Regions from separate parts of the Halioglobus sp. HI00S01 genome, predicted to be linked through region 4. Evidence: predicted binding sites of a transcription regulator. Region 4 holds the regulator's gene; each other region holds the start of a gene.
The links. Region 4 encodes LexA, which represses DNA repair genes until DNA is damaged. Its sites were predicted from a motif close to ACTGTNTNTANANACAGT; they were not measured.
Positions count from the first base shown of each region.

Region 1 (7,176 bases), on a different contig from region 4:
GGCACTTGTAGAAGCAACATAGCGCACTTTCCAAGTCCAGCAACTGGTCTTGGTCACAGTCACAATCGCTAGCGCTGATTAAGTTGCCATTAAGCGCCAACCCAAGCGCGGCACAGGGCTCTGATGCTGTCGCGATCTGAATTCGCGTTACCTCGCCGTTCCGAACCGGTCTGACCAAGGATCTATGCCTCCTTCGCAGGAGGGATTAAGCTGTCCTGCAAAACAACCGGACCACCCAACAACGAAGACTCATCGCACCCCTCACCCTCAGTATGATTGGCAGGCGGCGCGTCAGGCGCTGGGACATTGCCGGTTACGCCAGACTGCCTGGGTAGCTTGTCCAGGCGCACCGCCGCCTCAATTTCTGCTGCGATATCGGTGTTGTCGCGCAAGAACGATTTCGCATTGTCTCGGCCCTGCCCGATCTTGTTGCCCTGGTATGAGTACCACGCACCGGATTTATCAACGAGACCGCACTCGACTCCCCAGTCCAGGACCTCTCCCTCGCGGGAGCATCCTACCCCGAACATAAGATCGTACAGGCCTTCCCTAAAGGGCGGCGCTAGCTTGTTTTTAACAATCTTTGCGCAGGTACGCTTGCCGATAACTGCGTCGCCGTCCTTGATTGTCTCCTTCGCGCGAACCTCGATGCGCATAGACGCATAGAATTTTAGCGCGTTGCCCCCCGTCGTGGTCTCAGGGTTTCCGTATCCGCCAATTTTATGGCGCATCTGGTTTATGAACACCAAACAGCTGTTATTTTTTTTGATTGCACCCGTGATTTTGCGCATGGCCTGGCTCATCAAGCGAGCTTGAAGCCCGACGTGGGAAGCCCCCATCTCGCCCTCGATCTCAGCCTTGGGCGTGAGCGCCGCCACCGAATCAACGACAATCAGATCTACAGCACCTGACCGAACCAGGGTCTCGGCGACTTCGAGCGCCTCTTCGCCATTATCCGGCTGCGATAAAAGAAGCTGATCCATGTCAACACCGAGCGCCTCGGCATACACCGGATCAAGCGCGTGCTCCGCGTCAATAAACGCTGCGATCCCGCCTTCTGCTTGACAACACGCAATCGCCTGCAGCGTCAGAGTCGTTTTGCCCGCAGCCTCTTTCGGGCTGAAGACTTCTGAAATCTTTCCCTTTGGGAAACCGCCAATACCACTGGCGATGTCTACGCTTAAAGAACCAGTGCTTATGTATGGGTAAGGCCCACGGTTGTCGCTCATGCGCATGATGGTGCCGGCGCCAAACTGCTTCTCAATGCTCGCAAGGACAGTGTCCAGCGCCTTGCGTTTGCCTTCCTTAACGTTCTTTTCTGATTTCGGCATGATTCTCTCCACCCATGAAAACATAAAGTGAAGCGCGATATCTGCGCTTCTTGTGGGAAACATACACGCTGGAAGAATTCGCGCTGCGCTGCGGGAAATCATGCCGAGGCAGTTATCAATGAATCTAGTGCGCAAAAGGGAGGCGCCCGGCCATTGACCATAGAGCTAACTATTCTTGAACACAGTGAACTGGCGCCTGCTGTCACTAGGCTCAAGTTTCAGCTAGGCGGCGCTATGAACGATGCTTGTTGACAGCCTTCTTACGCGGCAGCAACTCATCCAGCAGATCGGGGAACCGCGTCCGCGCAACTTCGTATGCGCTAGGATTTTTGAGGTAGAGCTGTCCGAGTGACGTTATGCCATGCTCATCGACCACCGCCCGAATGGTGTCTTCGGTCCATTTGATAATATTTTTTGGAAACAAATCATCCAGAAGATCGGGGAACCGCGTCCGCGCAACTTCGTATGCGCTAGGATTTTCGCGGTAGAGCTGTCCGAGTGACGTTATGCCATGCTCATCGACCACCGCTCGAATGGTGTCTTCGGTCCATTTGATAATATTTTTTGGAAACAAATCATCCAGAAGATCGGGGAACCGCGTCCGCGCAACTTCGTATGCGCTAGGATTTTTGAGGTAGAGCTGTCCGAGTGACGTTATGCCATGCTCATCGACCACCGCTCGAATGGTGTCTTCGGTCCATTTGATAATATTTTTTGGAAACAAATCATCCAGAAGATCGGGGAACCGCGTCCGCGCAACTTCGTATGCGCTAGGATTTTTGAGGTAGAGCTGTCCGAGTGACGTTATGCCATGCTCATCGACCACCGCTCGAATGGTGTCTTCGGTCCATTTGATAATATTTTTTGGAAACAAATCATCCAGAAGATCGGGGAACCGCGTCCGCGCAACTTCGTATGCGCTAGGATTTTCGAGGTAGAGCTGTCCCCGTGACGTTATGCCATGCTCATCGACCAGCGCCCGAATGGTGTCTTCCGTCAACTTAGACATGCCCCATATCCCTACGATGGAGTCGGCAAATGGAGAATTCTCCCGGGGGAATGCTTTTTTCGAAATTCATATCACCCCCAAGCCGCCCACGGCAAAAGCTGTATTTTTATATAGACTACATATCTCGGCATGGAGCCGCGACATAAAAAGTGTGGAAATAGACGAAAACAGCAATAATATCCGTTCTTCATCAAGTCGATCTCACCAACGGAGTACAATTTTCCCACTGAGACCTATACGGCTCCGCCATTGACGAAGGGTCGAGAGAAAACTCTGAGTCTGGCAAGATAATCCGAAGCACGTCGCGGCCTCCTTCATGCGCCCAGCGAATAGCCACATCAGTTTCAGCGATGATCGTGTCGCAGAGCCCGGGCTCAAATACTGTGCCGGCATAGACCTGGTCGACGGCACCGAACAACAGCGTTGACGCTAAGCGAGGATCAATGTCCAACTTGATCTGGAAATCTGGGTGGCCTGCGATTTCTTCGAGGAAGTGAGTGTGGTGATTCCACGTAGATTCAGAAATTCGGTCGTCGCTAGGCATCACGTTGTGTACAACCGCGCCTTTCTTGAGCAGGATATCCCGCTGTTTGGAGTCGATTTTCGCTAGCGCCTCACGATCTAAACGCTCACTGATGCGGTCAGTAATATCGATCAACATGACGACTCGTTCCTATCATACAAACAATGCATAATAAATGTTCTAATCCTGTATAGAGAAACAATCTTTCGGATAAATAAGGCTGAGCGAGCGATTGACGCCCACCCACTCCACTTCAACTTGCCAGTCATTCGAGGCGGGGAAGTAGGTTACACCTGTCACGACGCCTTCGGTTCCCACGGGGATGGGATCTGGATCATCAGCCATTGCCAGCAGCTTAATGCGCTGCCCGACCCGAACGGGTTGCATCGGATCGTCACTCATTCGTCATTACCTCCGTAATGTCTGCGCTAGCCTCTGCGAAGGTCATCCATGTGCTTGCAAGCGAGTCCCGGTCTTTGAGGCCCGCGGCATACAGTGACACCGACACCCCTTCCCCGCCGGCAACGGACAGGTTGATACTGATCGGCCCGATATTCAGCCACAGGCTATCGCCCTCGGCGGGTACGGCAAGAAAGTCGCTGGGCTCATCGCCGCTACCATTAGGTGCGATTTCGGCACCATCACCGTTTTTGTGCGCCGTGATGTACTTCCCTTGTTCGCGCAGCTGGCGGGCAAAGTCTTTCAGTCCTTTTGCGATCATGGCCTCGGGTATCTGTACGGTTTCCAGCTCGCCAGTTCTCGCGTTGAAAATGCAATACTCCCTAAGCATGGGCTTCTCCTTCCGTGTCGTTGATGGCTAACTCCCACTGTCCATCGCGCATGACCACTTTGCGGTTGGCGATAAAGCCATCGGGGTCGCCAAACAGGTAAAGGTTGACGCCATCGCCGTCTGCAGGGCTCCAGTTGTTCTCATCCAGCGCTCCCCACATCGTCGCGTGGTAATCACTATTGGTGTGCTTGGCCTCAACGATCGCCTCGGTTTTTAGCCAGCGGTTGAGCGCCCGCAAGCCTCGCGCTGCGGATTTGTAGTTTTTGGGGAACGGGCCGGTAATTCGCCCGGAGACAGTCACAAATCGATCACCTTCGCGCAACGGCGCGCGCAATGGGGGGTGTGATGGCACCAAACACGCGCTAGTCATTGGCGGCATCCTCCCGTGAAATCGATAAGCGGGAATAGCCCGTTAGCTTGAAATCGTCATCCCACGTTGAGCCACAGTGGTTGCACGCTATTGGCTGCCACGCACCGCCGCCGTCAACTTCGATGCGTCCGCCCTCTATCTGGTCAGAGGTGCACACCGGGCAAACAGACCCTTGCCGCTGCCCATACTCGTCCTCGGTGATGGGCTCTTCGATCAACGCGATTGTCCAGCCATCCCCAAATAATGAAATCGTTATCGGCGAGTCCAGCGTGACGACGCCGCGGTGCAGCTCACCAGCGTCGCCATCAACGGCCGGATCGAAGATCGTCAGCTCAAGTTTGAACGCATTGTCCGAGGCCGCATCGCACAGAGTGAGCTCGTAGGAGACTTCGACGCCCTCGTCCAACTCCAAGCGGCCCTTCGCCAGGACCCCGCGGCCATCACGGAACGCCTCGCTGAGGTCGATCCCGCTGTCAGGATGAAAGCTACCGACCACGTTAGCCAGCGCTACGGCTGACCTGGGAAGCAAAATAAAGATGCTCCGCGCATCGCGGTCCAGTTGATGTCGGTGATCTGCCGACCAGGGGGTCAGCGGTTGGGACAGTGCGTTTGCCATACTCTAATACCTCATTAACAGTCGTGTGTGTTGCCTAGTCGTTAAACCATAGCGTCGCTGCTATAAAATGCGGGTTTTCGGGAAATTAGCGGCTACGAGGCATAAGCGTTGCCGCTGAAATCAAGGCGAGCCAGCTATCAATGTGTCTAGAGCGCAAAAGGAAGGAGCCCATTGGCCATAGAGCTAGCTATTATTGAGCACGGTGATGGCGCATGCTGCTAGCGCCAGGCTTAAGTGTCAGCGAGGCGGCGTTCTGTCAGTGTGTCAAATGGCTGGTGTGTTGACTGCCTTCTTAAGCGGCAGCAATTTATCCAGCAGATCGGGGTAGCGCGTACGCGCAGCGTGATATGCGCCAAAATGTTCGCGCTGGAGCTGGCCCCGAGAGGTAATCCCCTGCTCATCAATCAGCGCTCGAATGGTTTCTCCCGTCCACTTACTTGGCGTCCGTACTTTTACCGGCAACAAATCACCCAGCAGACCGGGGTAGCGCGTACGCGCGGCGTGATATGCGCCAGAATGTTCGCGCTTGAGCTGTCCCCGCGAGGTAATACCCAGCTCATCGACCAGCGCTCGAATGGTTTCTTCCGTCCAATCACTTAGCGCCCTTATGTCCCAAACCCAACCAGGTAAGGCTTCCAATCGCTCAACGCGCTCAGGTGCCAGCGAGTGTCTAGCGCGGCGCTGTTTGCTCACCCATTGGCCTAGCGCGTAGCCGTCGTCAGTCCTAAAGGTTTGGAGCGGGCGAGCATGGCCTTCTCGCTCCACATAGGCGCCGAGGTGGAAAAGACCTTCCTGCCAAGCGAACTCCGAAGCGCTCCACGCCCAGCCTGGGAAGGCCTCTAGCTGCGCAACGCGCTCAGGTGCCAGCGAGTCTCTAGCGCGGCGCTGGTTGCTCACCCATTGGCCCAGCGCGTAGCCGTCGTCAGCTCTAAAGGTTTGGCAGGGTCGAGCATGGCCTTCTCGCTCCACATAGGCGCCGAGGTGGGAAAGACCTTCCTGCCAAGCGAACTCCGAAGCGCTCCACGCCCAGCCTGGCAGGGCCTCTAGCCGCTCAACGCGCTCAGAAGCGAGCCTTTCTTTATTGCAGCGCTGGTTCATCACCCAGTGACCGAGCGCGTAGCCGTCGTCAGTCCTAAAGGATTGGAGCGGGCGAGCATGGCCTTCTCGCTCCGCAAAGGCGCTAAGCTGACAAAACCCTACCTCCCACAACTTATTCGCCAACATTTGCGGCCTCCCAGGGAGTAAAGGGTTGGGTCAGTGCGTTTGCCATATTCTAATAACTCATTAACAGTGTGTTGCCTAGTCGTTAAACCATAGCTTCGCTGCTATAAAATGTGGCTTAGCGGGAAATTGGCGGCTACGAGGCACAAGCCTTGTCGCTGAAATCAAGGCGAGTCAGCTATCAAGGTATCTAGAGCGCAAAAGGAAGGAGCCCATTGGCCATAGAGCTAGCTATTCTTGAGCACGGCGATGGCGCTGACGCCAGGCTTAAGTCTCAGCTAGGCGGCGTTCTGTCAGTGTGTCAACTGGCGGGTGTGTTGACAGTCTTCTTAAGCGGCAACAATTCATCCAACAGATCGGGGTAGCGCTTCCGCGCAGCCTCGTATGCGCCAGAATGTTCGCGCTGGAGCTGTCCTCGTGACGTTATCCCCTGCTTATCGACCAGTGCGCAAATGGTGTCTTCCGTCCACTTGCTTCGCCGCAACAGCTCATCTAGTAGAGCCGGGAAGTTCTCAATCGCAGCTTGGTGTGCTCTAGGATTTACTCGGTATAGCTGTCCCCGTGACGTAATGCCGTGCTCATCAACCAGTGCCCGAATGTCGCCTTCCGTCCAGATGGCAGCATTCTTCTTCGGCAACAATTCATCCAGCAGATCGGAGTAGCGCGAACGTGCGGCCGCGTATGCGCCAGGATTTGCGCGCTGGAGCTGCGTCCGTGACGTTATTCCCTGCTCATCGACCACTGCACGAATGGTATCTTCCGTCCATTTGCTTCGCCGCAACAAATCATCCAGCAGATCGGGGTAGCGCAAACACGCGGCCGCGTATGCGCCAGGATGTTCACGATCGAGCTGTCCCCGTGACGTGATGTCCTGCTCATCGACCAGTGCGCGAATGGTCTCCTCCGTCCACTTATATGGAGTCCGTATTTTTCCCGGCAAAAATTCATCCAGAAGGTCGGGGTAGCGCTTAAGCGCGGCCGCGTATGCGCCAGAATGTTCGCGCTGGAGCTGTCCCCGCGACGTAATACCCTGCTCATCGAACAGCGCTCGAATGGTGTCTTCCGTCCACTTGTTTGGCGACAGCGTCGTTTCAGGGAACAAATCATCCAGCAGACCGGGGTAGCGCTTAAGCGCAGCTCCGTATGCGCCAGGATGTTCACGATCAAGCTGCTTCCGTGACGTTATTCCCTGCTCATCGACCACTGCACGAATGGTATCTTCCGTCCATTTGCTTCGACGCAACAAATCATCCAGCAGATCGGGGTAGCGCTGAATCGCAGCTTTGTATGCGCCAGGATGTTCGCGCTGGAGCTGC
Region 1 is NZ_LWEE01000062.1:314,224-321,399, reverse strand. Features, by position in the region: gene recA (recombinase RecA) at 183-1,331, opposite strand; gene A3709_RS11985 (hypothetical protein) at 1,564-2,340, opposite strand; gene A3709_RS11980 (hypothetical protein) at 2,531-3,001, opposite strand; gene A3709_RS11975 (DUF4314 domain-containing protein) at 3,044-3,265, opposite strand; gene A3709_RS11970 (hypothetical protein) at 3,258-3,653, opposite strand; gene A3709_RS11965 (hypothetical protein) at 3,646-4,023, opposite strand; gene A3709_RS11960 (hypothetical protein) at 4,016-4,639, opposite strand; gene A3709_RS11955 (helicase associated domain-containing protein) at 4,904-5,863, opposite strand; gene A3709_RS11950 (hypothetical protein) at 6,162-7,176, opposite strand, start outside.
Region 1: a site for LexA is predicted at 1,500-1,517, ahead of recA (recombinase RecA). Genes of this name have one in related genera too.

Region 2 (7,176 bases), on a different contig from region 4:
CCCCCAGGCAAAGGGCACCACTGCAATCGCGGTGGGATCATCCACACCCTGGGTTATTTCAATTGTAAGTTGAGCCCGTGCATTCAACGCCATCAGTGCCAGAAGCACGGGCGCCAGAGCCAATACCAGCCGTTTCATCAGTATCTTAAGTCCTCGGGTCTGAATAACAGGCGGAAGCGCCTGAAGTTTTTCTCAAATTCATTGGCGGGCAGATTCTTGAGCTCGGGAAAGCTGCCGGCCTTTTCTACTGCATTCATCGCGGAGCGATCAAAAGCGCTGTTACCACTGCTGCGCTCAAGGCGCACGCTGACCACTTCACCGGTGGGCACCAACTGCACAATCAACACCGCCTCCATACCGTTGCGAGCACTCGGGGGGCGGCTCCAGTAATTAATGACTGTGCGCTGAATCAGGGCGGCATAGCTGGCGGCCATTTCATCGGCCGTCACGGCCGCCTCTGCCGCGAGCACTTCCTCTTCCTCGGCCATGGCACGGGCCAGATCCGCGCGAGCGATGGCAGCGAGTTCCTCTTCGGTAATGCGGGGCTCGGGCTTGGGTTCCGGCTTTGGCTCTACCTTGGGCTGTGGCTTGGGCTTGGGTGGCGCGGGCTTTGGCTTGGGCTTGGGCTTGGCCACCGGCTTGGGTTTGGGTTTCGGCTTGGCCACCGGTTTCGGCTTGGGTTTGGCGATCAACTCACTGGCATCCACCAGGCGGGCATTAATTACTTTCGGCGGTGCCTTGGCCTCGATGGTTTTGGTTTCCATCGGGCTCGACCAGTTCCACAACATAAATGCCAGGATCATCGCATGCAGGGCGATGCTTGCCATGGCCGGGCGCACCACAATGCGCGGCGCCACGGGCTTGGCATAGACGGAGTCAGTGCTCACTGCGGGTTCTCGGTTACCAGGCCGACACTGGGCGCACCGGCCTGTTGCAGGGCCACCATCACCGTCACAACCTCACCGTAAGGGACAGCCTCGTCACCCCAGATAAGCACGGGCTTATCCGGGTTGCGCTTGATCACTTTAGACACCCGATCCTTGATGGTGGCCAGCGCAAGCACCTGCTTCTCCTGGCCCAGGTTCAGAAACAGCTGGCCACTGGCATCCACGGATACGATTAACGGCTCGCTGTCCTGATTTTCAACAGGGTCCGCGGCGGCCTCGGGCAGATCAACTTTCACCCCCTGCATCAGCATGGGCGCCGTGACCATGAAGATAATCAGCAATACAAGCATCACATCGATATACGGCACGACGTTGATCTCTGCCATGGGTTTGCGCTTGCCGCGGGCTCTGCTCACGGTAGATCAGCCTCCCTGACGGGCGCGCAGTGCGTACGCCTGGCGGTAGAGGATACTGGAGAACTCATCTACGAAAGTGTCATAGCGGTTACTGAACACCTCTACCTTGGCGGCAAAACGGTTGTAGGCGAGTACCGCAGGGATCGCGGCAAACAGGCCCATGGCGGTTGCAACCAGCGCCTCGGAGATACCCGGCGCCACTGTGGCAAGCGTTGCCTGGGTAGCATTGGCCAGGCCGCGGAAGGAATGCATAATGCCCCAAACGGTGCCAAACAGACCGATATATGGGCTGGTGGAACCCACAGAAGCCAGAAACGCCAGGTGACGCTCGAGACGTTCTTCCTCACGCAATACCGCCACACGCATGGCGCGCCGTGAACCCTCCAGAATGGCCTCGGAGTCCATTTCCTTTTGCTGGGCCAGGCGCGAAAACTCCTTGAAGCCCGCCCTGAAAATACTCTCCATACCCAGAATGGCATGCCCGTCGGAGGCCTTTTCGTTCCCTTCGCGATAGAGCTGGGAGAGATCGATACCCGACCAGAAACGCTCCTCGAAGCTGTACATTTCCTCGCGCGCATTACGGAAGTAAATATAGCGCTGGACGATCATGTACCAGGACAGAATTGAGGCCATGACCAGCATTGCCATGACCACCTGCACGGTGAAACTGGCGTGTAGAATGAGGTCTATCAGGCTAAGTTGCTCTTCCAAGAGGGCTCCCCTTTTGCGTTATGTCATTCTGCCCCGGACAGGCCTGCCACCATATCCCGGGGTATACGGCGCGGTTTGACCGAAGTGCTGTCTACGCATGCGATGCGAATGTCGCCACCGGCAAGCACTTCGTCGCCGCGCAATACTCGCTGGGCAAAGGTCATCGAGGCCCCGCCCAACTCAGTGAGCTCTGCCGTGGCGATCAATTCATCGTCCAACTTGGCAGGTGCCCGGTATTCTACCGCCACATTGCGCACCACGAACATCAGATCGTTATTGAATATGTAATCTTTGCCGTAGCCCATCGCCCGCATGAACTCCGTGCGAGCGCGCTCCATAAATTTGAGATAATTGACGTAATAGACAATACCACCGGCATCCGTATCTTCAATGTAGACACGTAGCGGCAGAGAAAATTCCGGGCCAGACGTCACTCTTCCTGCCCGCCATCTAGATCCAGCGACAAATTGCCCGCCTCACCTGGCCTGGGCTGAGGCAGCCCGAAATGCAGGTAGGCGTTGCGCGTCACCACTCGGCCGCGGGGTGTGCGCACCACATATCCCTGCTGAATCAGGTAGGGTTCGAGCACATCTTCAATCGTCCCGCGCTCCTCGGAAATGGCCGCAGCCAGGCTATCGACCCCCACCGGACCGCCATCGAACTTCTCAATCATGGCGAGGAGCAGGCGGCGATCCTGGTGATCAAAGCCCTGCTGGTCAACGCTGAGCATATCCAGCGCGCGGTCAGCGACTTCAGCGCCAATATGGCCATCAGCCTTCACTTCCGCGTAATCGCGGACCCGGCGCAACAGGCGATTGGCAATTCGGGGCGTGCCCCGGGAGCGGCGCGCAATTTCGGTGGCGCCCTGCTTGTCGATGCCCATACCGAGAATGCGCGCCGAGCGCTCCACAATATGTGCAAGGTCGGCTACCTCATAGAACTCAAGGCGCTGCACGATACCGAAACGATCGCGCAACGGTGAGGTAAGCAATCCCGCGCGCGTGGTGGCACCGATCAGGGTGAAGGGAGGCAGGTCGAGCTTGATCGAGCGGGCCGCGGGGCCTTCCCCGATCATAATGTCGAGCTGGTAGTCCTCCATGGCCGGATACAACACTTCCTCTACGAAGGGGCTGAGGCGATGTATCTCATCGATAAACAAGACGTCGCCGGGCTCGAGGTTGGTCATCAGCGCAGCGATATCACCGGCCTTCTCCAGCACCGGTCCTGAAGTCGTTTTAAGGGACACGCCCATCTCGTTGGCAATAATGCTCGCCAGCGTGGTTTTGCCCAGCCCGGGCGGGCCAAAAATCAGGGTGTGGTCGAGCGGCTCACCGCGGCCTTTGGCCGCCTGCAGAAATATACTCATCTGCTCGCGAACAGCCTTCTGGCCGACGTATTCATCCAGCGATTTCGGGCGAATAGCGCGATCGAGGGCATCCTCCCGGGGGCCTTCAGGCTCCGGGGCGATCAGGCGGTCGGTTTCTATCATCCGCTCACCATCGATTTCAGGGCACGGCGGATCAGCTCTTCCGAATCCGCAATGGAGTCATCGTTCACTGCGGCAACCACCTTGGCCGCCTCGGCCGGCTTATACCCAAGGGCAATTAGCGCGCCCTCGGCGTCGGCGACCATATCGGCCACCGGTTCGATCAGAGCGCCACCGGCGGACCCGCCGGCTTCCATCTCGCCGAGCCAGTCCTTGAGCTTGTCGCGCATCTCAATCAACAGGCGCTCGGCGGTCTTTTTGCCCACCCCGGGCAGGGCCGACAGGCCGGAAATATCGTCGCGCTGCACGCAGCCAATAAAGCTTTTGGCATCCATACCCGAGAGAATGGTCAGGGCCAGCTTGGGGCCGACCCGGTTCACTTTGATTAATTGGCGGAACAGTTCACGATCGCGCTCATCGATGAAGCCATACAGCAGCTGGGCGTCCTCGCGCACCACAAAATGCGTGAGCAGTGTCACCTGCGCCCCCAGCTCGGGCAACTGGAACAGGGTGGTCATGGGCACCTGCAGCTCGTAGCCGACACCACCGACATCCACCAGAATATCCGGTGGCTGTTTGGCAGCCAGCGTACCCCGAATTCTACCTATCATGGAGGGCCGATCCCCTTAACGTATCCGGCGCCGGCGCACAGAAGTGGCGCCAGCCATGTTGATCATACTCTGTTGTGTGTGCGCGTGACACAGGGCAGCGGCCAACGCGTCCGCGGCATCCTCGGCGGGCTCAGCAGGCAGTTTTAGCAGCACTTTCACCATGTGCTGCACCTGCCCCTTATCTGCCGCGCCAGTACCGACCACAGACTGCTTGACTTGCCGGGCCGAGTACTCAAACACATCCATCTCCTGGGCCGCGCAGGCAACAATCGCCGCGCCCCTGGCCTGCCCCAGTTTGAGGGCAGAGCCGGCACTCTTCCCCATGAAAACCTGCTCAATCGCCAGCGTTGCCGGCCCGTAAAGCTCAACCAACTCAGTCACACTGTCGTAGATGATCTTGAGCCGAGGCGCGATATCGCCCTCGGGTAGCTTAATCACACCCGACGTCACGTATTCAGCCTTACCGGTCACATAATTGATGATTCCGAAGCCCGTTTTCCGCGACCCCGGATCGATTCCCATGATCAGCGCCATCGCTTCGCCCCGCGCCACCCCACCAATGTCATTATTCTGTACAAATATACAGGCATCTCCCCACCCCGTCACCCGGGGTCAGACCCCAAATTTCTCAGGCACCCTGGGGTATTAGTAGATGTCGGCGTTGGTGTAGACGTTCTGGACGTCGTCGAGGTCTTCGAGGGCGTCGATGAGGGCGAGGATGGATTCGGCGCTGCCGGCGTCTGCCATGGGCACGGTGGTGGAGGCGATCATGGTCACTTCGCCGCCTGCGGGCTTGAGGCCGGCCGCTTCCAGCGCCATTTTGACGGTGCCGAATTCCTCCCAGGGAGTAGTCACATCCAGAGACCCATCCTCGTGAGCAGTGATATCTTCCGCACCGGCTTCCAGGGCCACTTCCATGACCTGTTCTTCGTCAGCCCCAGGGGCAAACCCGATCTGACCGACCCGGGAAAAGAGATAGGCAACCGAGCCATCGGTGCCCAGATTACCGCCGCGTTTGGTAAACGCATGGCGCACTTCGGCCACGGTACGGTTGCGGTTGTCTGTCATCACCTCAACCAGTACCGCGACACCGCCGGGAGCGTAACCTTCGTAGGTCAGCTCCTCCATATTGTCGGCTTCGTTAGTTCCGGCGCCACGGGCGATAGCGCGGTCGATGGTGTCCCGGGTCATATTGGCACCCAGGGCTTTTTCGACCGCCGCGCGCAGGCGGGGATTATCTTCGGGATGGGGGCCGCCCTGCTTGGCGGCCACGACGAGCTCACGGATCAGCTTGGTGAATACCTTGCCGCGCTTGGCGTCCTGAGCCGCCTTGCGATGCTTGATATTGGCCCATTTACTGTGGCCTGCCATGGCTGAACTCCGCGCTGGCGCCTAGAGAAGGCTCAGGCGCCCTCGCCTTCTGCCTTCTGGCGCAGACGAATATTCAGTTCACGCAGCTGCTGGGCATTCACCTCGCCAGGCGCGTCGGTCATCACACAGGCCGCTGTCTGGGTTTTGGGGAAGGCGATTACATCGCGAATGGATGCCGAATCGGTCATCAACATCACCATGCGGTCCAGGCCAAAGGCGAGGCCACCGTGGGGCGGTGCACCGTATTGCAGGGCCTGAAGCAGGAAGCCAAATTTCTCATTGGCCTCCTCGTCGCTTATCTCCAGAATGCGGAAAACCGCTTGCTGCATCTCGCGCTCGTGGATACGGACACTGCCGCCGCCGAGTTCACAGCCATTCAGCACCATGTCATAGGCACGCGACAGCGCGCCGGCGGGGTTGGCTTCCAGCTCCTCGACACTGCAGGAAGGCGCAGTGAAGGGGTGGTGCAGCGGAGTCAGACCACTATTGCCATCGTCTTCGAACATCGGGAAGTCAACCACCCAGAGGGGTGCCCAGCCTTCACGCACCAGACCGAGATCCTCGGCCACCTTGATGCGCAGCGCACCGATTGCCTCGTTGACGACATTGGCCTTGTCTGCACCGAAGAAGATGATATCGCCGTCTGCAGCGCCGAGACGCTCCATCATCTCCATAACCACTTCATCGGGCATGAACTTGAGAATGGGCGCCTGCAGGCCCTCAACCCCGGCCGCCAGGTCATTTACCTTGATCCAGGCAAGGCCCTTGGCACCGAAGATCGAAACATACTTGGTGTAGTCGTCGATTTCCTTGCGGCTGATCTTGGCACCGCCGGGCACTTTCAAAGCGGCAACACGGCCGGCTTCATCGTCCGCGGGACCGCGGAAGACCTTGAAGTCGACCTGCTGCATGAGGTCATCAACGGACACGAGTTCCATGTCGATACGCAGGTCCGGCTTGTCCGAGCCATAGCGCTCCATAGCCTCGGAGTATGGCATGTGGGGGAACTCGGGCAGATCGACATCCAGGGTCGACTTGAACAGTTCGCGCACCATGCGCTCGGTGATTGCCATAATCTCTTCCTCGCCGAGGAAGGATGTCTCGATATCAATCTGAGTGAACTCAGGCTGACGGTCGGCGCGCAGATCTTCGTCGCGGAAGCACTTGGCCACCTGATAGTAACGGTCGAATCCAGACACCATCAGCAGCTGCTTGAACAGTTGAGGTGACTGGGGCAGAGCGAAAAACTGCCTAGGATGGGTGCGGCTCGGCACCAGGTAGTCGCGGGCACCTTCCGGGGTCGCCCGGGTCAGAATCGGGGTTTCGATATCCAGGAAGCCCTCGCTGTCGAGGAAGTTACGGATCGCCGAGGTGATTTTCGAGCGCTTGATCAGCTTGTCCTGCATTTCCTGGCGGCGCAGGTCCATATAGCGATATCGCAGACGGACTTCCTCGCCCACCGCGGTGTGCTCATCCAGCTGGAAGGGGGGCGTAGCTGCGGTATTGAGAATCTCGAGCTCCTTACCCAGAATTTCGATCTCACCGGTGGCCATCGCAGGGTTAACGGTACCTTCACCGCGGGCGCGTACCCGGCCGGTAATTTTCAACACATATTCACTGCGAACCCGGTCCGCGCGCTCAAAGTGCTCTTCGGTGTCCGGGTCAAATACCACCTGAACAATGCCATCGCGGTC
Region 2 is NZ_LWEE01000051.1:13,059-20,234, reverse strand. Features, by position in the region: partial or broken gene A3709_RS08335 (Tol-Pal system protein TolB) at 1-138, opposite strand, end outside; gene tolA (cell envelope integrity protein TolA) at 138-887, opposite strand; gene tolR (protein TolR) at 884-1,273, opposite strand; gene tolQ (protein TolQ) at 1,310-2,014, opposite strand; gene ybgC (tol-pal system-associated acyl-CoA thioesterase) at 2,038-2,448, opposite strand; gene ruvB (Holliday junction branch migration DNA helicase RuvB) at 2,445-3,503, opposite strand; gene ruvA (Holliday junction branch migration protein RuvA) at 3,500-4,111, opposite strand; gene ruvC (crossover junction endodeoxyribonuclease RuvC) at 4,127-4,645, opposite strand; gene A3709_RS08295 (YebC/PmpR family DNA-binding transcriptional regulator) at 4,757-5,482, opposite strand; gene aspS (aspartate--tRNA ligase) at 5,515-7,176, opposite strand, start outside.
Region 2: a site for LexA is predicted at 4,681-4,698, ahead of ruvC (crossover junction endodeoxyribonuclease RuvC). Genes of this name have one in related genera too.

Region 3 (7,176 bases), on a different contig from region 4:
CGCCTCCGGCATTTTCCAGCAGGTAGGAAATCACAAACTTGATGGCAAAGCCGAACATACCCATGGCCAGGCCAATATACAGAATGATGGTGCCGAACCTGCCCGCGTTACTGCGCTTGGCCAGGTCCCACACAATGAACATCATAAAGAGAATAAGGGCGGACACCCCGATGGTGACGCCGTACTCTGTCAGCCACTCATCCACATGCTACTCCCGGGCCGGTGCGGCCCTGTTCAGGAGGCGGCGATTATAGCAGTTTCCAGATGGGTGTCGGCACTGAGTGAGTTGGTGATCAGGCAGGCATCTTCGGCCTTGTGCAGTATGCGCTGGGCCTTGGCCTCGTCGACACCGGCGGGCACGGTCAGCGTGGCCTTGACGGCAATTGCGGTAAATTGGGTGACCCGCTCTACCCGGTCAAGCACGCCCTCGGCGTCGGCGGTCAGGTCGCTCCATTCCAGCTTGGAGGCGGCGGCAATGGCTCGGAAGGTGAGTGCAAAGCAGTCCGCCACCGAGGCCATGAGTAAATGTTCTGGCGACCACTGGTCGCCAGGGCCGCCGAATTCCGCCGGTGGTGCGGAGGCCAGCGGTGGCATAGCGCCGCTATTGATAGCGACATTACCAGTCACCTGGGCGGTGGCGTTGACGTGATAGTGGTGGGGGAAATCTTGCATGCTGCCTGCTCCTTATTATGTATGGCGGCAGGCAGTGTAGCACTCTTGGTGCCACGGCTGATGGTGATGACGCAACCATTGTGAACTTACCCGCCCGGCCGGGCCTGGCCAGGCCGGGTCTGTCCAGGCCGGCAGGTGGCACTATGCGAAGGAGAACGCCGGCTGCTGCTGGGGGCTGTCCTGCCAGGTGGGTACTTCCCACAGCTGGGGTTGTTCCGGGATATCCTCGGCCGGTGGCAGGGCTACATCGAGATACTGGTTGCCGCCGCGCTGTTTGAGAATATGTACCTTACGGTATTCACGTATTTGCAGACGCAGGCCTGCCGGCGCATGGTTACGGGCGGCACTGTGGGGGCGGAATAACACGGCCAGGCTGTCGCTGTCGGCGGCGGCCAGCTGTAATTTACGCAGTTCACCGTAGCTGTATTCGTGGGCACCCAACCAGCTGAACACGGCGCTGCTGGTGCTGCTGCGCAGGGCCTGTTCGGTGGCCCACAGCAAATCTTCGCGGCTTTTCGGGTGCACCAGCAGGATTTGCTCGGTGTTAATACCGCGGGCCTTGAGCAGCGGCGCGTAGGGCGTAAAAGGTGGGGCGATGAAGACCTGCCAGCGGCCCTCGGCGCTCAGGGTTTCCATGGCAGGCAGAAACAGGCCCATGGCGCCCATGCCACAGCCATCACTGAGCACTTCCACAGTGTTTCCCAGCGACCAGCCGCCATCGCGCAACTCTTTGTCGAGGGTGCTGTAACCGGTGCCCAGGGTGTTGTCGTTCCGGTTGTTACCGGCATGCCAGTGGCGATCGCCATCGGCGGACAGGGCGGTGAAGTTGCCGCGCCAGGTGTCGTTGCGATTGATGACTTGCTGCAGAGCCTGGTTCATGTCGGGCCTCTCTTGTTGTTCTGCTTTGTGTTTACTGTATGTTTGTACACTGTATGCATAAACAGTAGTTGAGTGGCAGGCAGAGTGCAAGGCCCTGGGCAGGGGTATTAGTTGGCAAAAATGAGACGTGCCCTGAAAGGCGACAGGTGGGGGTTAGCGGCTCGCGGCGAGCTGCAGAACGAGGTTTTCCAGTTGGTCCCAGGGTTTGCCGGCGGCAAAGCCCTTGATGGTGCCATCGACGGCCGATGCCTGTTCAAGCAATGCGGTAAGTGTCACGCTGTTGTGCCGTGACAGTGCACCCTGCATGAGGGGCATGCGGTTTTTCCACACCCGCAAACCGCCCAGTACCTGCTGGGGTGACTGCCCCGCATCGACCTGCTGGCGGGCCTGGTGCAGGGTGCGTACTTCCCGGAGCAGAGCCCACAGGGCTACGGCCGGCTCGGTGCCTTCGCCGCGCAGGCCGTGGAGCATTTTCAGGCTGGTGCCGGCATTGCCCTTGAGGGCATGGTCGGTCATATCAAACAGGTTGTAGCGGGCGTTATTGGACACCGAGGCGGTAATGGTCTCGGCGTTGATCTGGCCATCGCTGGCCAGCAACTTGAGTTTCTCCACTTCTTGTACCGCTGCCAGCAGATTGCCCTCCACCTGCTCACACAGCAACTGCAGAGCGTCGTTATCGATGCTGAGGCCGGCGGCGCTGCAGCGTTGCTGCAACCAGCGCGGCAGGTCACGGGCTTCAATGGGCCAGATCTGCACCGTGGCGCCGGCCTTGTCCAGGGCCTTGTACCATTTGCTATTGGTGGACTGCTTATCGATCTTGCCGGACACAATCAGCAGGATGTCGTCGCTGCCGGCAGCCATATCGAGATACTCGCACAGGGCCTTGCTGCCATCGGCGCCGGGCTTGCCCGAGGGCATGCGTATTTCCACCAGTTTGCGCTCGGCGAACAGTGACATGCTGGACGCACTGTGCAGAATTTCATCCCACTTGAAGCGCGGCACCACATCGATAATTTCGCGGTCGGTGCAGCCGGCGTCGCGTGCGGCCTTGCGCACCAGATCACAGCACTCCTGTACCAGCAGAGGCTCGTCGCCACTAATCAGGTAAACGGGGAGAAGTTGCTGCTTGAGATGGCCGGCGAGTTTCTCGGGGTACAGGCGCATCGCGAGGTGTCAGGCCTCGGGCGTCTGGCTGGCGGCGAAGAAGGCGATGCGGCGCAGAATCTGCTGCGACAGTTCACTGCGCATCTCCGCCTTGAGGATGCGGATCTCCTCGGCCTTGCCCACGACGTTCTGGGGGTCGTTTTCCATCTGCTTGATCACCGTGCCGGTGGTGTCGGGCATGACGCCCTTGCCTCTGGCGTTGTTGATCGAGAATGTCGAACGCATGGTCAGTTCGAATTCCGCCGCTCGGGTGTCGGCATCCAGTGACAGGTTTCGCTGGCTGAAACGCTCCGGTCCGAGTACCAGCAGATAGTTGGCGTCGGCGCGGTCGTCGGCCCATTCAATGCCGGCATTGGCGAAGCGCAGCTTCACCTCGCGACTGAATTCGCTGTTGGGATTACTGGTGACCAGAAACAGCGAGCGCCATTCCTCTGGAACACTGGCGCCGCCGCTGCCGCGCAGGTGGAAGCCACAGCCGGATACCATGGCTGTGGCGCAAAGAGCGATAACAAGGGTGGCGAGGCGCCGCTGCATAATGGGTTCCGGCCTTAATCAGTTGGCAACAATATTAACCAATTTGCCCGGTACTACAATCACCTTGCGCACGGTCACGCCTTCCAGGAAACGCTGCACATTGTCCTGGGCCAGGGCCGCCGCTTCGGCAGCATCCTTGTCGGCATTGGCGGCAATGTTCATCTTGGCGCGGACCTTGCCGTTCACCTGAACCACCATTTCAATGCTGTCGCGGGTGAGTGCGTCTTCGTCGACACTGGGCCAGGGCGCATTGAGCACGTCGCCTGTGCCGCCGAGCGCCGGCCATAACTCGTGGCAGATGTGCGGCGTGATGGGGTTGAGCATTAGCACGATGGCGCGCAACGCTTCGTCCAGTACCGCGCGGCTCTGGTCGCTGTTGTCCAGTTTGCCCAGCTCGTTGCACAACTCCATGACCGCGGCGATGGCGGTGTTAAAGGTCTGGCGGCGACCGTAGTCGTCGCTGACCTTGGCAATGGTCTCGTGCGCTTTGCGGCGGGCATTTTTCTGCTGTTCGGTCAGGGCGCTGGTATCCAGTGCCGGTGAGGGACCTGCGGCTACGTGGCCGTTAACCAGTTTCCACAGACGCTTGAGGAACCGGTGAGCGCCTTCAACACCAGAGTCGGCCCACTCCAGGGATTGCTCTGGCGGGGCTGCAAACATCGAGAACAGACGTACAGTATCCGCACCGTATTGATCGATCAGGGCTTGGGGGTCAACAGTATTGCCCTTGGATTTGGACATTTTAGCGCCGTCCTTCAGCACCATGCCCTGGGTGAGCAGGCGAGTGAAGGGTTCGTCGGAGTTCACAAGACCTTCGTCGCGCATTAGCTTGTGGAAAAAACGGGCATAAAGCAGGTGAAGGATCGCATGTTCGATGCCACCGACATATTGATCCACAGGTAGCCAGTAGTTGGCCTCGTCGCTGTCGAGCATGCCGTCCGTGTAATCGGGGCATGTGAAACGGGCGTAGTACCAGGAGGATTGCACAAAGGTGTCGAACGTATCGGTTTCCCGTTCGCAGTCAGCACCGTCCAGGGTGAATTTACGCCATTCAGGGTCCGCTTTAATCGGTGAGGCAACACCGTCCATAGCAACATCTTCAGGCAGCAGCGAGGGCAGGCGGTCTGCCGGAATGGGAATGTCGCTGCCGTCGTCGAGATTGAGCATGGGAATGGGTGTGCCCCAGTAGCGCTGGCGCGAAACGCCCCAATCACGCAGTCGGAACTGGGTTGTGATCTTGCCCATGCCCGAGGCTTCCAGTCGGGCGGCAATACCCTCGAAGGCCGCATCGAAACTGCTGCCGTCGAATTCACCAGAGGCAGTCAAGGCACCGTGCTCGGTGTAGGCAGCCGCACTGGTGTCCGCTGGTTGGCCCTCGGTGTCGCATATAACGGTTTTCACCGGCAATTGGTATTTCTGGGCGAATTCCCAGTCACGCTCATCGTGGGCCGGCACAGCCATTACCGCACCTGAGCCATAGTCCATGAGCACGTAGTTTGCGACCCACACAGGTACTTCTTCACCGGTGAGGGGGTGGCGAGCGCGCAGGCCGGTGTCCATGCCGAGTTTCTCGGCCTGAGCCATGTCCGCTTCAGCGACTGAACTGCGCTTGCATTCGCCGATAAAGCTGGCCAGTGCCGGGTTGTCTGCGGCCAGCGCAAGGCTGATTGGGTGCTCCGCAGCCAGGCTTACGTAAGTGACGCCGTAAAGGGTGTCGGGCCGGGTGGTATACACCTCGATGCGGTCGAGGTCCGCTACTGGGCTATCCAGCCCAAAGGCCAGTTCCACGCCACGACTTTTGCCAATCCAGTTGCGCTGCATGGTGCGCACGGCTTCTGGCCAGCCATCGAGATTGTCCAGCCCCGCAAGCAATTCTTCAGCGTAGGCGGTAATGCGGATAAACCACTGAGGAATCTCACGGCGTTCGATCAGCGCGCCGGAACGCCAGCCACGGCCTTCGATGACCTGCTCGTTGGCAAGAACCGTTTGATCTACCGGGTCCCAGTTTACGGTCGCCATTTTCTTGTAAACCAGTCCCTTTTCATAAAGACGGGTAAAGAACCATTGCTCCCAGCGATAGTACTCTGGCTTGCAGGTGGCGATTTCGCGGTCCCAATCGTAGGCGAAGCCCAGCTGACGCAGTTGGGAGCGCATGTGATCGATATTCTGTACGGTCCAGCTGGCGGGGGCGACATTATTGGCAATGGCTGCATTTTCTGCAGGTAGGCCAAATGCGTCCCAGCCCATGGGCTGCAGCACGTTTTTACCCAGCATGCGCTGATAGCGGGCGATCACATCGGCGATGGTGTAATTGCGCACATGTCCCATGTGTAGCTTGCCACTGGGATAGGGGAACATAGCGAGACAGTAGTACTTCTCGCGCTCATCCTTAATCGCCGCGAAACTGTTGTTCGCCAGCCAGTGGGCCTGGGCTTCGCGCTCCATGATGTCGGGCTTGTATTGCTGCTCCATTGCCTTGCTTGATTCCGGTAAAAAAAGAGGGCGAATTCTACCAGTATTCAGGGCGCTGTAGGAGTGTGAATCTGCTGCCCTGCAGGCAGGTCTTCGGCGGCTGGCGCCGAGACGATGCCGGGATCAGGGCTCTCGCCAGAATCCCAGGTACATGAGGATCATCAGCGCCAGGCTGATGGCGCAGGCCGACAGAATCGGCACCGAACCAAAGCTGGCGAAAGGCGTCTTGCCCAGCATGGCCTGGACCTTGCCGGTGAGCACGGTTTCCACGAACTGCTCGGACTCGGCAATGACCTGGCCCCGATGGTCGATCAGGGCGGACACACCGTTATTGGTGCCCCGAATCATATAGCGGCCATTTTCCAGGGCGCGCATCTGCGCCATTTGCAGGTGCTGCAGCGGGCCGATGGAATCGCCGAACCAGCTGTCATTGCTAATGGTTATCAGCAGGTCGGCCTCGCGGGCGCCGGCGGCCACCAGGTCCGGGTAGACCACCTCGTAGCAGATTGAGGGCGATACCCGAAAGGTACCCGCTGCTAGCGGTGGCTGATCGGCCGGGCCGCGGCTCTGGAACGACATGGGCAGATTAAAGAATTCGATCACACCGCGCAGGTAGTCCTCCAGGGGCACATATTCGCCAAAGGGCACCAGCCGTTGCTTGAAGTAGCTGCCCTGGCCCTGGCCCAGGGCGGTAATGCTGTTGTAGTAGCGTTCGTCGCCTTCGGGACGGTTCGGTATGCCCGTGATTAACGTGGTATCGGCCTCGCGTGCCCGGGCGGCGATGGGATCGAGAAACGGTCGCGCGCGCTCGTATAGATTGGGGATGGCCGCCTCGGGCCAAACGATAATATCGTGGCCTAGCAGGGGCATGGTGGCGCCGCGCATCTGGTGCAGAATCGGCAGGTAGTACTCGCGATTCCATTTGTTCTGCTGCGGGATATTGGGCTGGTAAATTGCGACCGAGAGCGGTTCTTCGCTGGCGCGCGCCACCCATTGGATGGGCTTGAGTACGCCGCCGCCAATCCACAGGGTGGCGACAATGACGGCGTAAGTGACAAGTGCAATGGCCTGGCGGCTGCGCCAGGCCAGAAACAGGCAGCTGCCAGTCAGGGCGCAAATCAGCGACAGGCCGTAAATGCCGAGAATCGGCGCCCAGCCGGCGATGGCGGTATCGACATGGGCGTAGCCCAGGTAAAGCCAGGGGAAGCCGGTGAGAAACCAGCTGCGCAGCCATTCGAACAGCACCCACAGCACGGGAAACCCGATAAGCATACCGCCGGGCAGGGAGCGTATAAAGCGGATATAAAGCCAGGCGAACGTGCCGTGCAGTAGCGCCAGGCCGGCGCAGAACAAACCCGTCAGCACCAGTGCCAGGGGCACGCTGGCATTGCCGTGTTCGTGGATGCTGACATACACCCAGGAAGCCCCGGTGCCGAATAGGCCCAGTCCGAACAG
Region 3 is NZ_LWEE01000110.1:156,518-163,693, reverse strand. Features, by position in the region: gene A3709_RS13520 (DUF2788 domain-containing protein) at 1-205, opposite strand, end outside; gene A3709_RS13515 (OsmC family protein) at 235-672, opposite strand; gene imuA (translesion DNA synthesis-associated protein ImuA) at 814-1,551, opposite strand; gene holA (DNA polymerase III subunit delta) at 1,705-2,715, opposite strand; gene lptE (LPS assembly lipoprotein LptE) at 2,725-3,249, opposite strand; gene leuS (leucine--tRNA ligase) at 3,268-5,721, opposite strand; gene lnt (apolipoprotein N-acyltransferase) at 5,845-7,176, opposite strand, start outside.
Region 3: a site for LexA is predicted at 1,600-1,617, ahead of imuA (translesion DNA synthesis-associated protein ImuA). Genes of this name have one in related genera too.

Region 4 (7,176 bases):
CTACGGCTTTACCGCCAATATGGAAGAGCGGTTGGATGACGTAGCTGATGGCAAGCGCGACTGGCGAGATCTGCTGGACGCCTTCTATGCCGAGTTCAGCGACCTGCTCGAAACGGCCAATGAACCGGAGCCCGTGGGCATGCAGCCCAATGAGCCCACCATGACCGATATCGCCTGCGATAAATGCGGGCGTCCGATGCAAATTCGCACTGCCAGTACGGGGGTGTTCCTGGGGTGCTCCGGATACGCGCTGCCGCCGAAAGAGCGCTGCAAGAACACCATTAATCTGACCTCGGGGGATGAGGCCATCCGCGAGGATGCAGATGACGAGGCCGAATCTCGCCAGCTGTTGGAACGCCATCGCTGTACCAAATGCAACTCGGCCATGGACAGTTACCTGATCGACGAAGATCGCAAGCTGCATGTCTGTGGCAACAACCCCGATTGCGACGGCTTCGAGGTCGAGCACGGCAAGTTCAAGATCAAGGGGTACGAGGGGCCGACCCTCGAGTGCGATAAGTGCGGTAGTGAAATGCAGCTCAAGAACGGCCGTTTCGGCAAGTACTTCGGCTGTACCAATGAGGAGTGCAAGAATACCCGCAAGCTGCTCCGCAACGGCGAGCCCGCACCGCCCAAAATGGATCCGGTGCCGATGCCGGAGCTGGCATGCGATAAGGTCGACGATCACTACGTGCTGCGCGATGGCGCCGCTGGTATGTTCCTCGCCGCCAGCGGGTTCCCGCGCAACCGGGAAACCCGTGCGCCGTTTGTTGACGAGCTGCTGCCGCACAAGGAAGCCATCGATCCCAAGTACACGTTCATATTCTCTGCGCCGACTGAGGATGACGACGGCAATCGTGCCCAGGTGCGTTACAGCCGTAAGACCAAGGAGCAGTATGTCATGACCGAGAAGGACGGCAAGGCTAGCGGCTGGAAGGCCTACTACCGCGGCGGTAAGTGGGACGTTGAGCAGAGCAAGAGTCGGGCGAAGAAAAAGTGAGTTCCGCTCGCGGCCAGGCCAACCATGCGTTGTACCTGGCCCGCATCCTGATTGGCGCCTGGCGCCGTGACCTCGACACCCAGAGCGTGGCGGCCAAAACCCTGGCCAGTGCCTATTGGCCCGGGGTGCGCAATCACCTGACAAATGCCTACGGCTGGTTTCTTGTGGAAATCACCCGGCCCGGTGGATTGCCGGAGACGCCGCCGCAATGTCTTGCCGAATTACCGGAGATAGTCGCAGGCAAGGCCATGCCCGGTGAGATTCGAGAGTTCCAGCGCCTGGAGCGGGAGGGCTGGATTGGCGCCATGTTATCGGCAGAGAGTGATGCACCGCAGTCATCGTCGATGCATAACCTGGCGGTGGCAGCCGCCGGTGCCGACCCGGAGCAGGCCGAGACCTGGGCAAACCTGCTACAGCAGCTGTTCGACCGCATGGGCGACTCCCTCGACGAGTACTAGTTCCGGGGCCGGAGCAGGGCGCTCAGGCGTCTATTGCGGCTCTTGCTGCTGTCGCCGCACACTGCCCGCAACTGCGCACCCGTTCACAACTATTCCCGAATAAGCCCTATCGGGCACCCATGGCTGCTGTTATGATGAAGTGGCAGTGTTCGCAACAACAGAGGTTTATTGAGTGTCTGCATCCTTACTGGAGATTGTCGACCTGGGCGACGGTGAAATCGTTCTGCAACGTGCTGACGATGATTCCGCGCCGCTGGTGACCATACAGTTCTCCGACGAATCGCGCATGTACCTGATGGAAAACGGACTGGAAGTGGCCAAGGCCATGATTCAGGCCGGAATTCAGGCCGCGGCCAATATCATGGAACAGAATGAAGCTGAGGCGGATGCCGAAGCTTACGCTGAGCCAGAGGCACCGCGCGTCCTGCACTGACAGGCGTTATTCGACATCCCGCCGGGGCGTTGCGCCACCGGCTATCTGCAGCCCCCTGAGGGGCCTGTCAAAGCCCCTACCGCTTTTAAAAACGTCCGCTGCCTAATTGCCGCGGCGCAGCACACCTACACTCAGGCCTTCAATCGCAAACGATTGCTCGCGCAAATCGACCTTGATGGGCTCGAAATCAGGGTTCTCCGGCAGGAGTTCCAGCAGGTTCTTATCGCGCCCCTGTTGCAGTCGCTTAACGGTGACCTCGTCTTCGATGCGGGCCACAATAATGTCGCCATTATTGGCCACGGGCGTGCTGTGAACGGCCAGCAGGTCGCCGTCGAAGATACCGATATCGATCATCGAGTCGCCAGTGACGCGCAGGAAATAGTCAGCTGCGGGTTTGAAAAATTGGGGCGGGAGGTCGCAGTATTCCTCGATATTCTCCTCGGCGAGCACCGGGTTACCGGCGGCCACCCGACCGACGATGGGAATACCTTGGGTATCGGGCAATTTAATGCCCCGTGAGGCGCCGGGGATAATTTCAATCGCGCCTTTGCGGGCCAGTGCCTTGAGGTGCTCCTCTGCGGCATTGGCTGATTTGAATCCCAGTTCGCGGGCTATGTCGGCCCGGGTGGGCGGGAAGCCTGTGTCATCGATATGTGCACGGATAATATCCAGCACCTGTTGCTGCCGCTTGGTGAGCTTGTCCATGTGTGCCCCATCTGTGTATTTATACAGGTGCTGTGATTATATACAGCATGGGCAGCGGATAACAACGCCTAAAAATCCTCCACGCCATACATGGCTTCGGGCTCGATGGAGTTCAGTGGACTATTCCAGTCTTCCGGTTGCATGGGCAGGTCGGGGTCCAGCAGGTCTTCGTCATCCAGCTCAAAGGCAGAGCGCCAGTCTTCCGGGGCTTCCGCGCGTTCCAGCAGCATTTCGCGCCAGGCATCGAGGTCGTATTCAGACACTTCGCCATCCAGATATTGGGTTTCGATGGTGAGGTTACTGGGATCCCAGTCCACCACCTCGAATAAGGCATTGGTTTGCAGATCCTTGTACCAGCCACCGACAACGGGGCTTAGCATTTTCATGGAGATTTTCCTCCCCTTTTTTCGTGTGCCGCAGACCAACATATCACGCTGGCGTGGGCTGTCCATTATGTGATAACGCTATAAAAACAGGGATGGAAATAGCTTTTACGGCGACGGAAATTCTTTTCAAAAGAGATCAAGCAGTTGCGCTGGACTTCAAGAGATGACTTAATCTGTGCCGCTGATTTATATAATCTTTCGAGACTAAACACGCGGTTCCCACATGAAAAAATTGTCTAAAAATCGTGCTTTTTGCGCTAGAAGAGGTGGCCAGTGACGAGCCTTGGATCGCTTTTCGACAGCCTCGCGCTCAGCCTGGGATTGGAGGGGCAGCTTTTGGCCCTGATCCTACTGGTGACCCTGGGCGCGATGGCTCACCTGGCCCTCGGAATGCTGGTGCGACAATTGCACCGCGCCGCGAGCGCCACAGACTACAACTGGGACGATGTGGCCGTCACGGCGATGGCGATGCCGGTGCGGGTGCTGCTGTGGGTGCTGGTGCTGTATCTGGCCCTGGAAATTTACCCGGTGGCGGAAACCCTGCAGGCCTTTCTCGCCCAGGCTTACGACACTGCGCTGGTGGTATTGCTGGCCTGGTTCCTGCAACGACTTATTCACGGGGTAGAGGAAGAGCTGCTGTGTGAGACCCGCGGCACCCGCCAGTCGGCGGACAAGGCCACCGTGCGCGCGGCGGCCAAGCTGGTGCGCTTTGTGCTCTGGATTACTGCCGGGCTCATGATTCTGCAGAGCCTGGGCGTATCGATCTCCGGGCTGCTTGCCTTTGGGGGCATTGGTGGTATTGCGGTGGGTTTCGCGGCGAAAGATTTGCTCGCCAACTTCTTCGGCGGCCTGAGTGTTTACCTGGACCGGCCCTTTACGGCGGGGGATTGGATTCGCTCACCCGATAAAAGTATTGAAGGCACGGTAGAGGACATAGGCTGGCGCCTGACCCGTATTCGCACTTTTGATCAGCGGCCGCTGTATGTGCCCAACTCGACGTTCTTGCAGATCTCCGTGGAAAACCCCTCGCGCATGCTTAACCGGCGCATCTACGAGACCATCGGCCTGCGTTACCAGGACGCCGCGCTCATGGAGCCGGTGGTTACCCAGGTCAAGGAGATGCTGCGCAACCATCCTGAGATTGACCAGTCGCGCACCCTGATAGTGAACTTTGTGTCCTTCGGGCCATCGTCGCTGGATTTCTTTGTCTACACCTTTACCAAGACCACCGACTGGGTGACGTATCACGAGATCAAACAGGACGTCATGCTGAAGATTCTCGACATTATCCACGCCAACGGCGGCGATGTGGCGTTTCCCACCCAGACATTGCAGCTGGAGCACATTGCCCCCGAGGGCGAAGCGTGAGCGCACTGGCGGTGATCGGCGGTACCGGGGTGGATCGTCTCGGCGGGCTGGACATTGTCACTCGTCACGCGGTCGACACACCCTTTGGCGAGCCGTCACAGGTGGTGCAGGAAGGGCGCCTTGGCGACACGACGATATTCTTTCTACACCGGCACGGTAGCCCCCGGGCCATTCCCCCGCACCGGGTGAACTATCGGGCCAATCTCTGGGCGCTGCAACAGTTGGGCGCCACCCATATCATCGGCATTAACGCCGTCGGTGGCATTGCCCCGAATATGCCGCCAGGCAGGCTGGTTATTCCCGATCAGGTTATCGATTACACCTGGGGGCGTGAGCACACCTATGACACCGGTGAGAGCGGTGAGCTCATGCATATCGACTTTACCGAGCCCTATGATGCGGCGCTGCGCAATGCGGTGCTCGAGGCAGCGGACCGTGGCGACATTGCCTGTGCCCGCGCAGGCGTGCATGGCGTAACGCAGGGCCCGCGCCTGGAGACCGCCGCGGAGATTCGGCGCATGGCCAGCGACGGCTGTGATGTCGTGGGTATGACGGGTATGCCGGAGGCGTCGCTGGCGCGGGAGCTGGGTGTGGCCTATGCGAGCATTTGTATGGTGGTGAATGCCGCAGCCGGGCTCGATGACAAACCCCTCACCCTGGACATGATGCGAGCAACGCTGGAGCGCGAAGCAGACGTAGTTGCGTCGTTGGTTGAAGGTCTGTGCCGCAGCTCTCGCTGGGCGGACTGAAGGAATCGTTGTGCGGCTTAACCGCCTAGTCCAATCCCGCTATCGTATCGGCGTCTGAGCGCTGCTCGGCCAGCCCCATCTCGTGTAACTGCTCTTCATCCAGCGGGGTGAACTTCACTACCAGCCCCACCAGAGGATGATCGAGGTAGTGCACTTCATTGCTGCGCATGCGGCGCTTTTGTTTGAAGGCCACCGCGTGGCGCCATGGGTATACCGGGCCCATATCCTGCTCCAGGTCCGGTATGGCATTCGGGTCTCCAGGCCACACGCTATGGTCGGCCGGCACCTGGTTCACGTAGTAGGGCTCAGGTGCTTCGACCATGTTCGGTTCTGGTTGCTCCACCACAAGCGAGGGCGGTCCCAGCGGCGGCGCCGGCATGCGCCATTCCCCGGGCAGGTAGTCGCCGCGCGTATTCAGCCAGAGGTTGGTTTCAACGTGCAGGTAACGCGCAATGTGCAGCGTGACCGTACCCTGCAGGCGCGGCCAGTCCTGGATGTCACCGGAACTATCCAGTACCAGGGGAATAGCCGTGGCCTCTGGCTGTACCGGTTGTACCCAGGTTTCGTGAAACAGTGTGCGATATTTGCCGGTGCGCTGCATATACGCCGACTTGCCGTGAAACTCGCGCTGCGCGTGGGGCAGGGCGATAAACGGCGTCGGGTACAGTTGCTGCGGTTCCAGCGGGTCTTGGTCAGGCTCAGTTACCGCAGGTTCCAGCGCTGTTTCCGGCGCCGCAGTATCAGGAGAGGGCAGTGGCGGGATGTTGGTGCTCTCTTCGAGGGCTGACATGACGATTAACTGGCGGCCGTAGGCGTCGATGTTGCTCGCGCCGGGGTGCTCGGCAAGGCGCGCTTCGACCTGGGCGGGATAAACGAGGAAACGACTGCTGCTCGGGTAGTTCAACTGGGGCAGTGGTTCCCACTGTTCGCTGGCGCTGCCCGTCTCATTGGCAAACACCATGAGCTCTACCTGATACCAGCGTTCGTTAGCCTGGGCTGCAGCGCTGAGTAGGCAGAGGGAGAGGGCTGTAGGGTAGAGCAGGTGGCGAGCAAGCGGCATCAAGCGGCAGTGTCCTTGGCGTCGGTGGTAAATGTCTGCAGCAGCCCCTCGATAAACTCCTGGCGCTGCAGGTTATCCGGTAGCTCGCGATCAAACCGCAATCGTGTGGCTCCGGCCAGTTTGTAAGCCCGTGGGTCCGACTGTACCAGCTTAACCAGTGCCAGCGGATCAACCCGGGTGCTTTCCTTGAAGTCGATACTACCACCACCGGGGCCCGCTTCAATGGCGCGAATGCCGAGTTTCTGTGCCTTGAGCCGCAGTCGCGAGGTCTGGAAAAGGTTGCCGACCTGCTCGGGCAACAGACCGAAGCGATCGATCATCTCTACCTGCAGCTCGCGCAGCTGGTCTTCGTCTGCGGCGGCGGCAATGCGCTTGTACAGTACCAGACGCGTATTGATGTCCGGTAGGTAGTCCTCGGGAATCAGGGCCGGCATATGCAGATTGACCTCGGTGCCGGCGTCGAGGGGCGCGTCCACATCGGGAATGTCACCCCGCTTAAGTGCGGCCACAGCCCTTTCCAACATATCCATGTACAAGGCGAAGCCAACGCTGTGGATCTGGCCACTTTGCTCATCGCCGAGCAGTTCGCCGGCGCCGCGAATTTCCAGGTCGTGCGTCGCCAGCAGGTAGCCTGCGCCGAGATCGCCGGCAGCCTCAATCGCCTCCAGGCGCTTGCCGGCATCGGAGGTAATCGCCGAGCGCGGCGGGGTGAGCAGGTAGGCGTACGCCTGGTGGTGGGAGCGGCCGACGCGGCCGCGCAGCTGATGTAACTGCGCCAGCCCGAATTTGTCTGCCCGCTCGATAATAATTGTGTTGGCGTTGGGAATATCGATGCCGGTTTCAATAATCGTGGTGCACAGCAGAATGTGGTGGCGCTGGTGGTAGAACGCGGACATCACTTGTTCCAGTTCAGTCTCGCGCATTTGCCCGTGGGCCACACCGATGTTCAGCTCCGGCAGCAACTCGCGCAGTTTGCGGGCACTTTCCTCGATCGATTTGACCTCGTTGTGCAGGTAG
Region 4 is NZ_LWEE01000010.1:128,540-135,715, forward strand. Features, by position in the region: gene topA (type I DNA topoisomerase) at 1-1,000, shown strand, start outside; gene A3709_RS02595 (DUF6586 family protein) at 997-1,458, shown strand; gene A3709_RS02600 (hypothetical protein) at 1,631-1,891, shown strand; gene lexA (transcriptional repressor LexA) at 1,994-2,596, opposite strand; gene A3709_RS02610 (DUF6763 family protein) at 2,665-2,982, opposite strand; gene A3709_RS02615 (mechanosensitive ion channel family protein) at 3,256-4,350, shown strand; gene A3709_RS02620 (S-methyl-5'-thioinosine phosphorylase) at 4,347-5,099, shown strand; gene A3709_RS02625 (CsiV family protein) at 5,125-6,159, opposite strand; gene mfd (transcription-repair coupling factor) at 6,159-7,176, opposite strand, start outside.